One region of the Promicromonospora sp. NPDC050249 genome, then DNA from elsewhere that is predicted to be linked to it. Evidence: predicted binding sites of a transcription regulator. Region 1 holds the regulator's gene; each other region holds the start of a gene.
The links. Region 1 encodes LexA, which represses DNA repair genes until DNA is damaged. Its sites were predicted from a motif close to TCGAACANNTGTTCGA; they were not measured.

Region 1 (3,246 bases):
CCAGCTGCCCACCCTCGTGCGCGAGTTCGCCGAGGATCCGGAGGCATGCCTGTTCGGCACGCTGTCCCTGTGGCAGGGCGTGGACGTACCGGGCCCGTCGTGCCAGCTCGTGCTGATCGACCGCATCCCGTTCCCACGCCCCGACGACCCGGTCAAGGCGGCACGCGCCAAGGCCGTGGAGCAGGCGGGCGGCAACGGGTTCATGGCGGTGTCCGCGCAGCACGCGGCGCTGCTGCTCGCGCAGGGTGCCGGGCGCCTCGTGCGGAGCATGGACGACAGGGGAGTGGTGGCAGTCCTGGACCCGCGACTCGCGACCGCGCGCTACGCGTCGTTCCTGACCCGTTCGATGCCCGGGTTCTGGCCGACCACCGACTCTGCGCTGGTCCGTGCCGCGCTGGCGAGGCTCGACACCTAGCCTGGGGGGCATGGCAGCCCTCTCGGACACCCCGGCCGCACGGTCCTCCGGCGCTCGCACCACCAAGCTCGCCGTGGTGGGTGCGGGCGCGGTGGGCTCGACGCTGGCCTTCGCCGCACTCGCGCGGGGCGCGGCGCGGACCATCGCCCTGCATGACGTGAACCGGGCGAAGGTCGAGGCGGAGGTGCTCGACCTCCAGCACGGCCTCATGTTCACGCCCCAGGCGCAGGTGATCGGCTCCGACGACGTCGCAGTGTGCGCGGACGCCGACGTCGTCGTCGTGACCGCGGGGGCGAAGCAGAAGCCCGGGCAGACCCGGATCGACCTCGCCGAGGGGACCATCGGGCTGATGCGCGACATCCTGCCCGGCCTCGTCGAGGTCGCGCCGGACGCCACGTACGTCTTGGTGACCAACCCGGTCGACGTCGTGACCTACGCGGCGCTCAAGATTTCCGGCCTGCCGCGGGAGCGGATGTTCGGCAGCGGCACGGTCCTTGACTCCTCCCGGCTGCGTGTGGTGCTCGCGGAACGCTGTGGCGTGGCGGTGGGGAACGTGCACGCGTACATCGCCGGAGAGCACGGCGACTCGGAGATCGCGCTGTGGAGCTCGGCGTCGATCGGCGGCGTGCCGCTGCTCGACTGGGAGCCGCTGGGCGGCAACCCGCCGCTCGACGCGGCGGTGCGTACGGAGGTGCACCACGAGGTGGTCGACTCGGCGTACCGGATCATCTCCGGCAAGGGGGCGACCAACTACGCCGTCGGCCTGGCTGCTACCCGCATCATCGAGGCGGTGCTCAACGACGAGGGCCGGATCATGCCGGTGTCGTCGCTGCTGGAGGACTACCACGGCATCAGCGACGTGTGCTTGTCCGTGCCGTCGCTCGTGGACCGGCGGGGTGTCACGGACAACGTGCTGGTGCCGATGTCCTACGACGAGCTGGCCGGCCTTCGTGCCTCAGCGGAGAGCGTGCGGGCCGTGCAGAGGCGATTCGGCTTCTGACGACACCGCGAAGTAGAGCGCCTGTCCGCCCTACGCACGCCAAGCGTTGCGCAGGGCGGACAGGCGCTCTACTTCGCGGTCTCGTCAGAGGCTGCGCAGTACGGCGACCACGCGGCCCAGGATCTGGGCCTCGTCACCCGGGATGGGCTCGTAGGCCGGGTTCTGCGGCAGCAGGAAGACGTGACCGTCGGTCTGCTTGAACGTCTTGACCGTCGCCTCGCCGTCGATCATGGCGGCGACGATCTCGCCCTGCTCCGCGACGTTCTGCTGCCGCACGACCACCCAGTCCCCGTCGCAGATCGCTGCGTCGACCATCGAGTCGCCGGCGACCTTGAGGAGGAACAGCTCGCCGTCGCCCACCAGCTGGCGGGGGAGGGGGAACACGTCCTCGACGACCTGCTCGGCAAGGATGGGGCCACCGGCAGCGATACGGCCCACGAGCGGCACGTATGACGGCGGGGGAGTGCTGGCGTCGTCGGGCACCGAGCCGCCCCAGTGGACCTGGCCGCTACGGCGCGGCTCGGGCCAGTGGATCTCGCCGCGCGTCGGCTTGTCGACCTGCTCGGCCATCGGCTCCACGAGCTCCATGGCGCGCGGCCGGTTGGGGTCGCGACGCAGGAAGCCCTTCTTCTCGAGCATCTGGAGCTGGTGCTTGACGCTCGACGGACTGGCCAGCCCGACGGCCTCGCCGATCTCACGCATCGACGGCGGGTAGCCCCGCGTCTCGAACGACTGCCGGATCGTGTCCAGCACGAGGCGCTGCCGTTCGGTGAGGCGGTCTGTCGGCGAGATCGTGTGCACGTCAGCGACCGCCTTGTCGGCTGGCGTGTCCAGCGTGGCGACGCCGGAGGCTGCCGTGTCGACGGCTCTCGTGTCGCTGGTCCCGTCCCGTCCCGTCATGCCCGTGCCCCTCCCGTTCCGACAAATGTTCTCCTGTGCGGTACCCACTCTAGGTCACAAACGCGCTCGGCTCAAACGAATGTTCGAGCGTGTCTCGACATGGACGGTGTCCCGTGCTACACAATGGTACGGGCGTTCGACGAACGCTTGTATGAACGACAGAAGCTCAGTCACTCTTCGAGGAGGGGCCATGGGGGACGTGATCCCGCTGCGGCAGTACACCCCGACGTATGAACAGGCGTATGTGCCGTCGTATGGCCGGGCGTATGCACCGGCGGCCGGACCAGCTGCGGTCCGTGCGTACACCCCGGCGGAGGGGCGCACGCTCGCCGACCGGCTGGGCCTGGCCGGCCTGCGGCTCACGCGGCGCGGCCGGGTGGTCCTCGTGCTCCTGGCCATGCTCCTGCTCGCACCGATGGTCACGTGGGGGGCGACGGCGGTCGCCAGCTCCCCGGGGGAGCCCACAGAGGTCCGGGTGCATGCGGTGCAGCCGGGAGAGACGCTCTGGGGCTTCGCCCAGGAGGTCGCGAGGCCTGGCGAGGACGTCCGGCACGCGGTCGGCAGGCTGCAGGAGCTGAACGAGATGTCGACCGGCACCCTGCGCGTCGGGGAGCTGTTGCTCCTACCCAAGGAGTGACCGAAGGCCTCGATTCGCGGACGAATGTTGCGGCTATGTTGCAAGGGGGTGGTTTGCCCGCTTACGGTCGGGGCGCGACCGGAGGCCTCCGGTCGATGGTCGACCACGCAGGAGTGAGCATGCACTGCCCGTTCTGTCGCCACGCCGACTCGCGTGTGGTGGACTCGCGGACTGCCGACGACGGCCTGTCGATCCGGCGCCGACGGCAGTGCCCGAACTGCAACCGACGGTTCACCACCGTGGAGACCGCGAGCCTGTCCGTGGTCAAGCGCTCCGGCGCCACAGAGCCGTTCA
Region 2 (3,246 bases), on a different contig from region 1:
GCGCAGGTAGTCCTTGCTCAGCGGCGGGCGCTCGTACGGGTGGTGGGGTTCGGCCGTGACGACCACCAGGTCGCCGTCGTAACCACCGGTGCGGAGCGCTTCTGCGGTGCGGGCTGTGGTCAGCCCGCCACCGACGAGGACGTACGGATCCATCGGTTGCCTCCCGTGCTGGGTTGGTCCCAAGTCTTGCACCAGCGCCCGACGGCGGCCGGTTCAGCGGATATGCGCCCAGGCGAGGTCGGCCCGAGGCCGTCGACTCGACGCTCTCCGCCGTCTCCGCGGCCGGTAGGCGATCGTCCCGCTGTGCCGCGGCGCAGAGCGTTCGATGCTGTATCTGCTGCGTGGAACACGGCCGTCGCGGGGACCCGTCACCCCCACTGCTGGAGTCCAGGCCGGGGGCGTCTCCCGGAGGGGTTCGGGTGGTTCGGGCGCGACGAACGTGTAGCTGTGCCCTGTGGGCGTGACGGTCTCGACGGCTTGGCGGCCCTCGCTCTCGGTGGCGGACTGCGTCCAGCCCGGCGACTGTTTGGCGTGGTTGCAGCGCGCGCACAGTCCTTGCCCGTTGTCGAGGCTGGTCGGCCCGCCTTCGGCGTGCGGGGTGACGTGGTCGATGTGCCGCACCTGGGCGTCGCACCACGGTGTGGCGCAGACGCCCTGCTCCCGAGCGCGCAGCAGGTCGGCCATGCCCTGGGGGTGGAACCTCGCCTTCGACGTCGAGGCCACCAGCCGACCGCCCGGAGCGACGTAGACCGTGCGCAGCCATGCGACGTCGGCGTCGATGCCCTGCGCGACCAGGTTCCGTGCCACGGGCCCTGGGACGACACCCGCGCCCGCAGACATGCCCTCGACGACAACGCCTGGCCGGTCGCCCTCGGCGAGCAGGGTCTGGTCAGAGACCAGGAGGTTGATCGTGACCGGGACATCGTCGGCATGGCCCGGCTCGCGGCCGGTGAGGCGCTCGATCAACGTGTCGGCCATGAGCTGTCCGGTCCCGCGCCCGTCACCCGCGGCCTTGGCCGCCTCCGCGTGCTTCTTGAGCTGGGCATAAGCCTGCACTCCCTGCTGCATCGGCACCAGGGCGGTCAGGTACACCATCAGGTCCGGCGCCGGCCGCACCGAGACGCACCGCTGAGCGACGGCCTTCGCCCTGCGCTTCACGCACGCGTGCACGTCCAGCTCCCCGGCGAGCTCCTTCACCCGCGCGATCAGCCGCCGGGTGCCCGTTCGTGCCAGCGTTGGCAGGTTCGCCGGCCCGCAGATCTGCTCGTCGATCTGAGCGCGGTGCTCCGCCGTCAGGTGCGAGGGCTCCCGGACCAGGAGCGTCGCCCGCCACTGCGACAGGATGCCGAGGCAGAGGGCTCCGAACGTGTGCGGCATGCCGGTCAACCACACCCGGGCGGTGCTCAGGAACGCCGATCCGGCGTGCGGACTCTGCTGTGTCGCCGCCCCAACCTGGTTCGGCACGGCACGGCCTCGCCGGTCGGCACGAATCCCTTGTTCGGCCTCGGCCGCCTTTGTCGACTCCTCCAGCGCCACGGCCAGCTGCGCCTGAGCGGCGGTCGCTGTGTTCTTGAGGGCCTCGAGCTCGCCGAGCAGATCGACGCACCCCGCCGTGTCGGATGCGCCTGGAAGGATCATGGCCGCCAGCCGCTCACGCATCGCCCGCACGTCCGGCGGTCGAAGCGCGGCGCCGTCCACGCCGAACGATGCCGACGGAGGTGGGCCGTCGGGCGTTCGGCGAGTTGAACCACTGGAGCGCGTCATGGCATCAAGTTATCCGACACGTGTTCGAAGCGCGTTCTGAGTGGGCGGCGTCTGCTGACGGCAGAACCGGGACACCGGGTTTCGGCAGCGGTCGCACCGGACGACGAAAAGACCCTCCGACCAAGCATTTCTGCTGGTCAGAGGGCCTTTCACATGGTCGGGGTGACAGGATTTGAACCTGCGACCTCTTCGTCCCGAACGAAGCGCGCTACCAAGCTGCGCCACACCCCGATGAGTCCACCGCACGACAGGCACGAAGCCTTTCCGCGGGAGCCTGCTCAGAATAGCCGACGCAGGGCCCGGAACGGAAACCGAATCCGGAGTGGGTCCGATCACGCCCGTTCCAGGCCGCTGCGAAAGCGCTAAGCCAGCTCGACGACGAGCTCTACCTCGACCGGCGAGTCCAGCGGAAGCACTGCCACGCCAACGGCGGAGCGGGCATGCACACCGGCGTCACCGAAGATCTCACCGAGCACCGAGCTGGCGCCGTTGATGACCGCGGGCTGACCGGTGAACGACGGGTCGCTCGCGACGAATCCGACGACCTTCACGATCCGTGAGACCGCGTCGAGCGAGCCCGTGACCGACCGGACCGCGGCGAGCGCGTTGAGCGCACACGTGCGCGCGTAGGCGGCAGCGTCGTCGGCGGAGACCAGGCCCTCGCCCTCGCCGACCTTGCCGGTCGCGGGCAGCTTGCCCTCGACGAAGGGCAGCTGGCCAGACGTGTAGATGTAGTTGCCGGTCTGCACCGCCGGGACGTACGCCGCGACCGGAGCCGCTACCTCCGGGAGCGTGATGCCCAGCTCGGCGAGGCGCTTCTCAAAGCTCATGCGTCACCGCCGGGCCGCTTCAGGTAGGCGACGAGACCGGTGCCGTCGGGGCCGGGGACCACCTGCACGAGCTCCCAGCCGTCCGAGCCCCACTGATCGAGGATCGCCTTGGTGTTGTGAATGAGGAGGGGGATCGTCGCGTACTCCCACTTCGTTGCCATGCCGACGATGCTAGCCCGCGAATGGCAGCGGCGATTCCCTACGAGACCTGCACAAGGGCGAGTCCGGTTTGGGCGCGCTCTGTCAGGGACACCCCGTAACCTGGGCCCATGGCCATGGCGAACCCTCGCGAGCCGCGCCGGATCACCCGAACCATCCCCGCCGCGCAGCTCATCGGACTCCTTCTCGCATTCGTGCTCACCGCAGGCGCTGGTGGCGTGATCGCGGCCGGGCTCGTGATCCCGCTGGCGTCCGGCGTGAACACCGCCGTCGACACCGGCGTCGAAGTGTTCGACGAGGTGCCTGCCGAGCTGGTCCCGGGGCCGCTGTCGGAGCAGTCCCAGATCTACGCGAGCGACGGCAAGACGAAGCTGGCCACGTTCTACGCGCAGAACCGCATCGTCGTACCGCTCGACAAGGTGTCCGCTCACATGAGGAACGCCGTGATCGCCATCGAGGACGAGCGTTTCTACGAGCACGGCGGTGTGGACCC
Region 3 (3,246 bases), on a different contig from region 1:
GAGCTGCCCGAGGTCGCCGGCACGACGCCGGGCGTCGCACCCGTCGAGGTGAGCACCTCCGGGTGGGCGGTGCCGTGGCTGCCGCTGGCGCTCCTGGTGCTGCTCGTGGCCGCGGTCGTGCTGATCGTGCACCGACGCCGGACCCGTGCGCAGCGGGAGGACGCGCGGGTGCGGGCCGCCGTCGAGCAGGCGTTGGCGGAGCGGGAGGCGCTGGCGGAGCGGGAGGCGACCGCAGGTGCCGGCGCCGAGCAGCCCGAGGCGGTCAGCCCGTGAGGCGGACGACGGCGAGCCTCGCCGCGCTCGGTGTAGCGCTCGTGCTGGCGGCGTGCTGGGCGCCCCCGGACGCCGCCGGGGGCGACGCCGCGAGCCCGCCGCCCCTGACCGGGTTCGCGGCACGGTTCGTCGGATCCGCGCACGAACCGGCCCCCGAGGCGACCGTCCGCCCCGTCCCGGGCAGCTGGGACGACGTCGTCGTGCCGGCCGGGTACACGATGGTCCTGATCGCGCGCGGCGGCGAGGCCACGACGGAGACGCTGACCGCCGCCGTCAAGAGTTATGCCGCCACGCACGGCACGAGGCTGACGGTGCTGCCCGCCCGCAGCGACGACGAGGTCGAGCAGCGCATCCATGAGGCCGTCGCCGCCGATCCTGACCTGGTCGTCGGCGTGGGCGACGGAGTCGTGGACGTCTTCTCCCTCATCACCGCCCAGTATCTGGACACGGACTTTCTCGTGGTCGGCGCACAGCTGCCGGAGCCCACGCACAACGTCACGGCGGTCACCTGGCCGGGGGCCGAGTTCCGGGGCACCGGCCTGGGCAACGGCGGCGCCGACCCGGGCGCTGTCACCCCCGAGCGTGCCGGCCAGGCCGTGAGCGCTGGGGCCGCGAGCGTGCTGCACGACCTGATGGGCATCGTCATCGACCTCGGCCAGTGAGGCGAAGGCCGGGACCATCACGATCACCCCAGGTCAGAGGAGGGCCAAGGCTCCTGGTGGGCGGCATCTCCGAGTCGGCGCCGGATCGAGGCGCTGCGGCACCGATGCAAGATCCGCTACCTCGACAAGCTGGTCGACGAGCTCGAACGGGCCAAGAAGATGGAGTCGATTCTGCGGGGCGGGGAGCCTGCCTATCGCCGACATTGAGGTGGGCTTCGAGTCTGTCCGTGCGGTGCCAAGGGTTATCCACAGATTTGAAATCCGCCCAGCAGACCGCACGAGTGTTCGAGATAATAGACGCACCGAGGAAGTGAGAACTAGAGGCGAGCAGCGGGATGGGCGGGGGTGGGCATGGTGGAGCAGACGACGAACAGTGGCACCGCCGCCGGCCTGCCTGCTGCGGCCTCGATCGAGGAGACTCTGGCCCGGATCGAGAACGAGATCGACCACCTCACCGCCCAGACCAACCCCGAGACGCTGACCGGGTGGGACGCCCCAAGCATCGGCCGCCTGGCCGACGCACACACCCGGATCCGTCGGCTGACCGGACGCCTGGACGGTGTCCGTTACACCCTGCTGCCCCGGATCGAGAATGAGGGTTCGTGGCGCTCGGGTGGCACGGCCCGGACGTTCACGACCTGGCTGCGCCTGCGTGAAGGAATCTCCGCGTCCACGGCAGGTAAGGACATGACGATCGCGCGCCGCCTCACCACCGCCCTCCCCGTCACCCGGGAACGTCTGGTCGCCGGGACGTTGGGTGTGGACCACGCCCGCGTGATGATGGAGGTCGCGCCCACCAGCGCGACCCGCACCGACGCGCTGGCGTGGTTGATCGATACCCGCACGGGTCACACCACGACACCGGAACAGTTCGTGCAGACCGTTGCGGTCGACTTCCCCGACCCGTCCGAGGACCCGGACGGGACCCGCACCCGTGACCTGGTCACGCAGGTCCTGGAGGGTGCGGTCGCTACCGGGACTCTGGTCACGGGTGAGGGCCTGGTGCTGCGGGAGGCTGGTGTGTTGAACGCGGACCAGTTCCGCAAGGTGGCGCGCCGGTTCGCGACCATCACCGACCCGGACACCGACGACCTCGATGATGACAAGGCCGCGCAGGGCGAGTTCTTCGACTTGTCCAAGACGTTCGGTGGGTATCACGTGGCCGGGTTCCTCACCGATGAGCACGGCCTGCAGCTCACCACCGCGATCAACGCGATGATGGGTGCCCCGTCAGCGGAAGACACCCGCACGACGACGCAGCGTCGCGCGCAGGGTCTGGCGGATGTGGCGCGGGTGGTGCTGGACACCAACCAGGCCTCGCCGGGGGCGGCGATCGCACCACACCTGAACGTCACGGTGTCCTGGAACGAGTTCGTCGCTCAGGTCACCAGGACCCGTGACGGGCTGTGCCTGTCGTGCGGACAGGCGACACCCGGTCGCGGCAACCGCCCGGGCGCTGGTGCGAAGACCCCAGGCACAGGCACAGGCACAGGCACAGGAACAGGCACAGGAACAGGCACAGGAACAGGCACGGGCGCAGGCACGGGCGCAGGCACGGGCGCAGGCACCGGTGTATGTGCAGGTGCAGGCACCGGCACCGGTGCGGATGTTGGTGCAGGCGCGCTGGACACCAGCCCAGCGGCCGGTAGCCCGACCGGCAGTTCGACCGGTACTCCGAGTCCGGGTGGAGGTCCGGGTGGAGATCAGGGTGGCTGGGATACAGCGGAGCCGACACTGTCCACGCTGTTGTCGCCTGGTGGTCCGGTGTTCACCGAGACCGGCGGCCGCGCCCCACGCACCCTGGTGCGCCGGTTGGCGTGTCACAGTGCGATCACCCGGATCGTGTTCGGACCCGACGGAGCAGTCCTCGACGTGGGTCGTGCCCAACGCACCGTGTCGGGGCAGATGCGACGCGCTGTCATCGCCCGAGACCAACACTGCGTCTACCCCGGATGTGACCAACCACCCTCACGGTGCGAGGTCCACCACGCCATCACCCACTGGGCTGCCGGCGGGGACACCTCGGTGACCAACAGTGCGTTGCTGTGCTGGTACCACCACCAGCTCGTCGACACCCGCGGCATCACCATGCACTGGACCGGGAAGGCCCCGGCCGACACCACTGCCGGTGCTCTGCTGGAGACCGGATGGGCCTTCACCGACGCCCGTGGGCACCGCATCCAACTACCCGAACCCATCGAAGCGCCACCACCAGCCGACGCCGCCTGACCGACCGACGCCGCCTGATCGACCGATGCCGCCTGATCGATCGACCGACCGACCGACCGCTTGACCGTGTCCGTCCGAGCCC

Region 2: AB0I32_RS08815 (HNH endonuclease signature motif containing protein) is a predicted target of LexA. The motif match lies at 1,777-1,792, and genes of this name have one in related genera.
Region 3: AB0I32_RS15695 (DUF222 domain-containing protein) is a predicted target of LexA. The motif match lies at 1,209-1,224, and genes of this name have one in related genera.

Annotation. Positions count from the first base shown of each region.
Region 1 is NZ_JBFAKY010000001.1:212,461-215,706, reverse strand. Features, by position in the region: gene AB0I32_RS00970 (ATP-dependent DNA helicase) at 1-415, shown strand, start outside; gene AB0I32_RS00965 (L-lactate dehydrogenase) at 426-1,415, shown strand; gene lexA (transcriptional repressor LexA) at 1,500-2,315, opposite strand; gene AB0I32_RS00955 (LysM peptidoglycan-binding domain-containing protein) at 2,506-2,952, shown strand; gene nrdR (transcriptional regulator NrdR) at 3,072-3,246, shown strand, end outside.
Region 2 is NZ_JBFAKY010000008.1:145,796-149,041, reverse strand. Features, by position in the region: gene AB0I32_RS08820 (FAD-dependent oxidoreductase) at 1-153, opposite strand, end outside; gene AB0I32_RS08815 (HNH endonuclease signature motif containing protein) at 214-1,659, opposite strand; tRNA gene AB0I32_RS08810 (tRNA-Pro) at 1,919-1,995, opposite strand; gene AB0I32_RS08805 (RidA family protein) at 2,127-2,594, opposite strand; gene AB0I32_RS08800 (DUF4177 domain-containing protein) at 2,591-2,755, opposite strand; gene AB0I32_RS08795 (transglycosylase domain-containing protein) at 2,864-3,246, shown strand, end outside.
Region 3 is NZ_JBFAKY010000017.1:88,659-91,904, forward strand. Features, by position in the region: gene AB0I32_RS15680 (DUF916 domain-containing protein) at 1-273, shown strand, start outside; gene AB0I32_RS15685 (BMP family ABC transporter substrate-binding protein) at 270-935, shown strand; gene AB0I32_RS15690 (DUF2200 family protein) at 1,047-1,142, shown strand; gene AB0I32_RS15695 (DUF222 domain-containing protein) at 1,287-3,164, shown strand.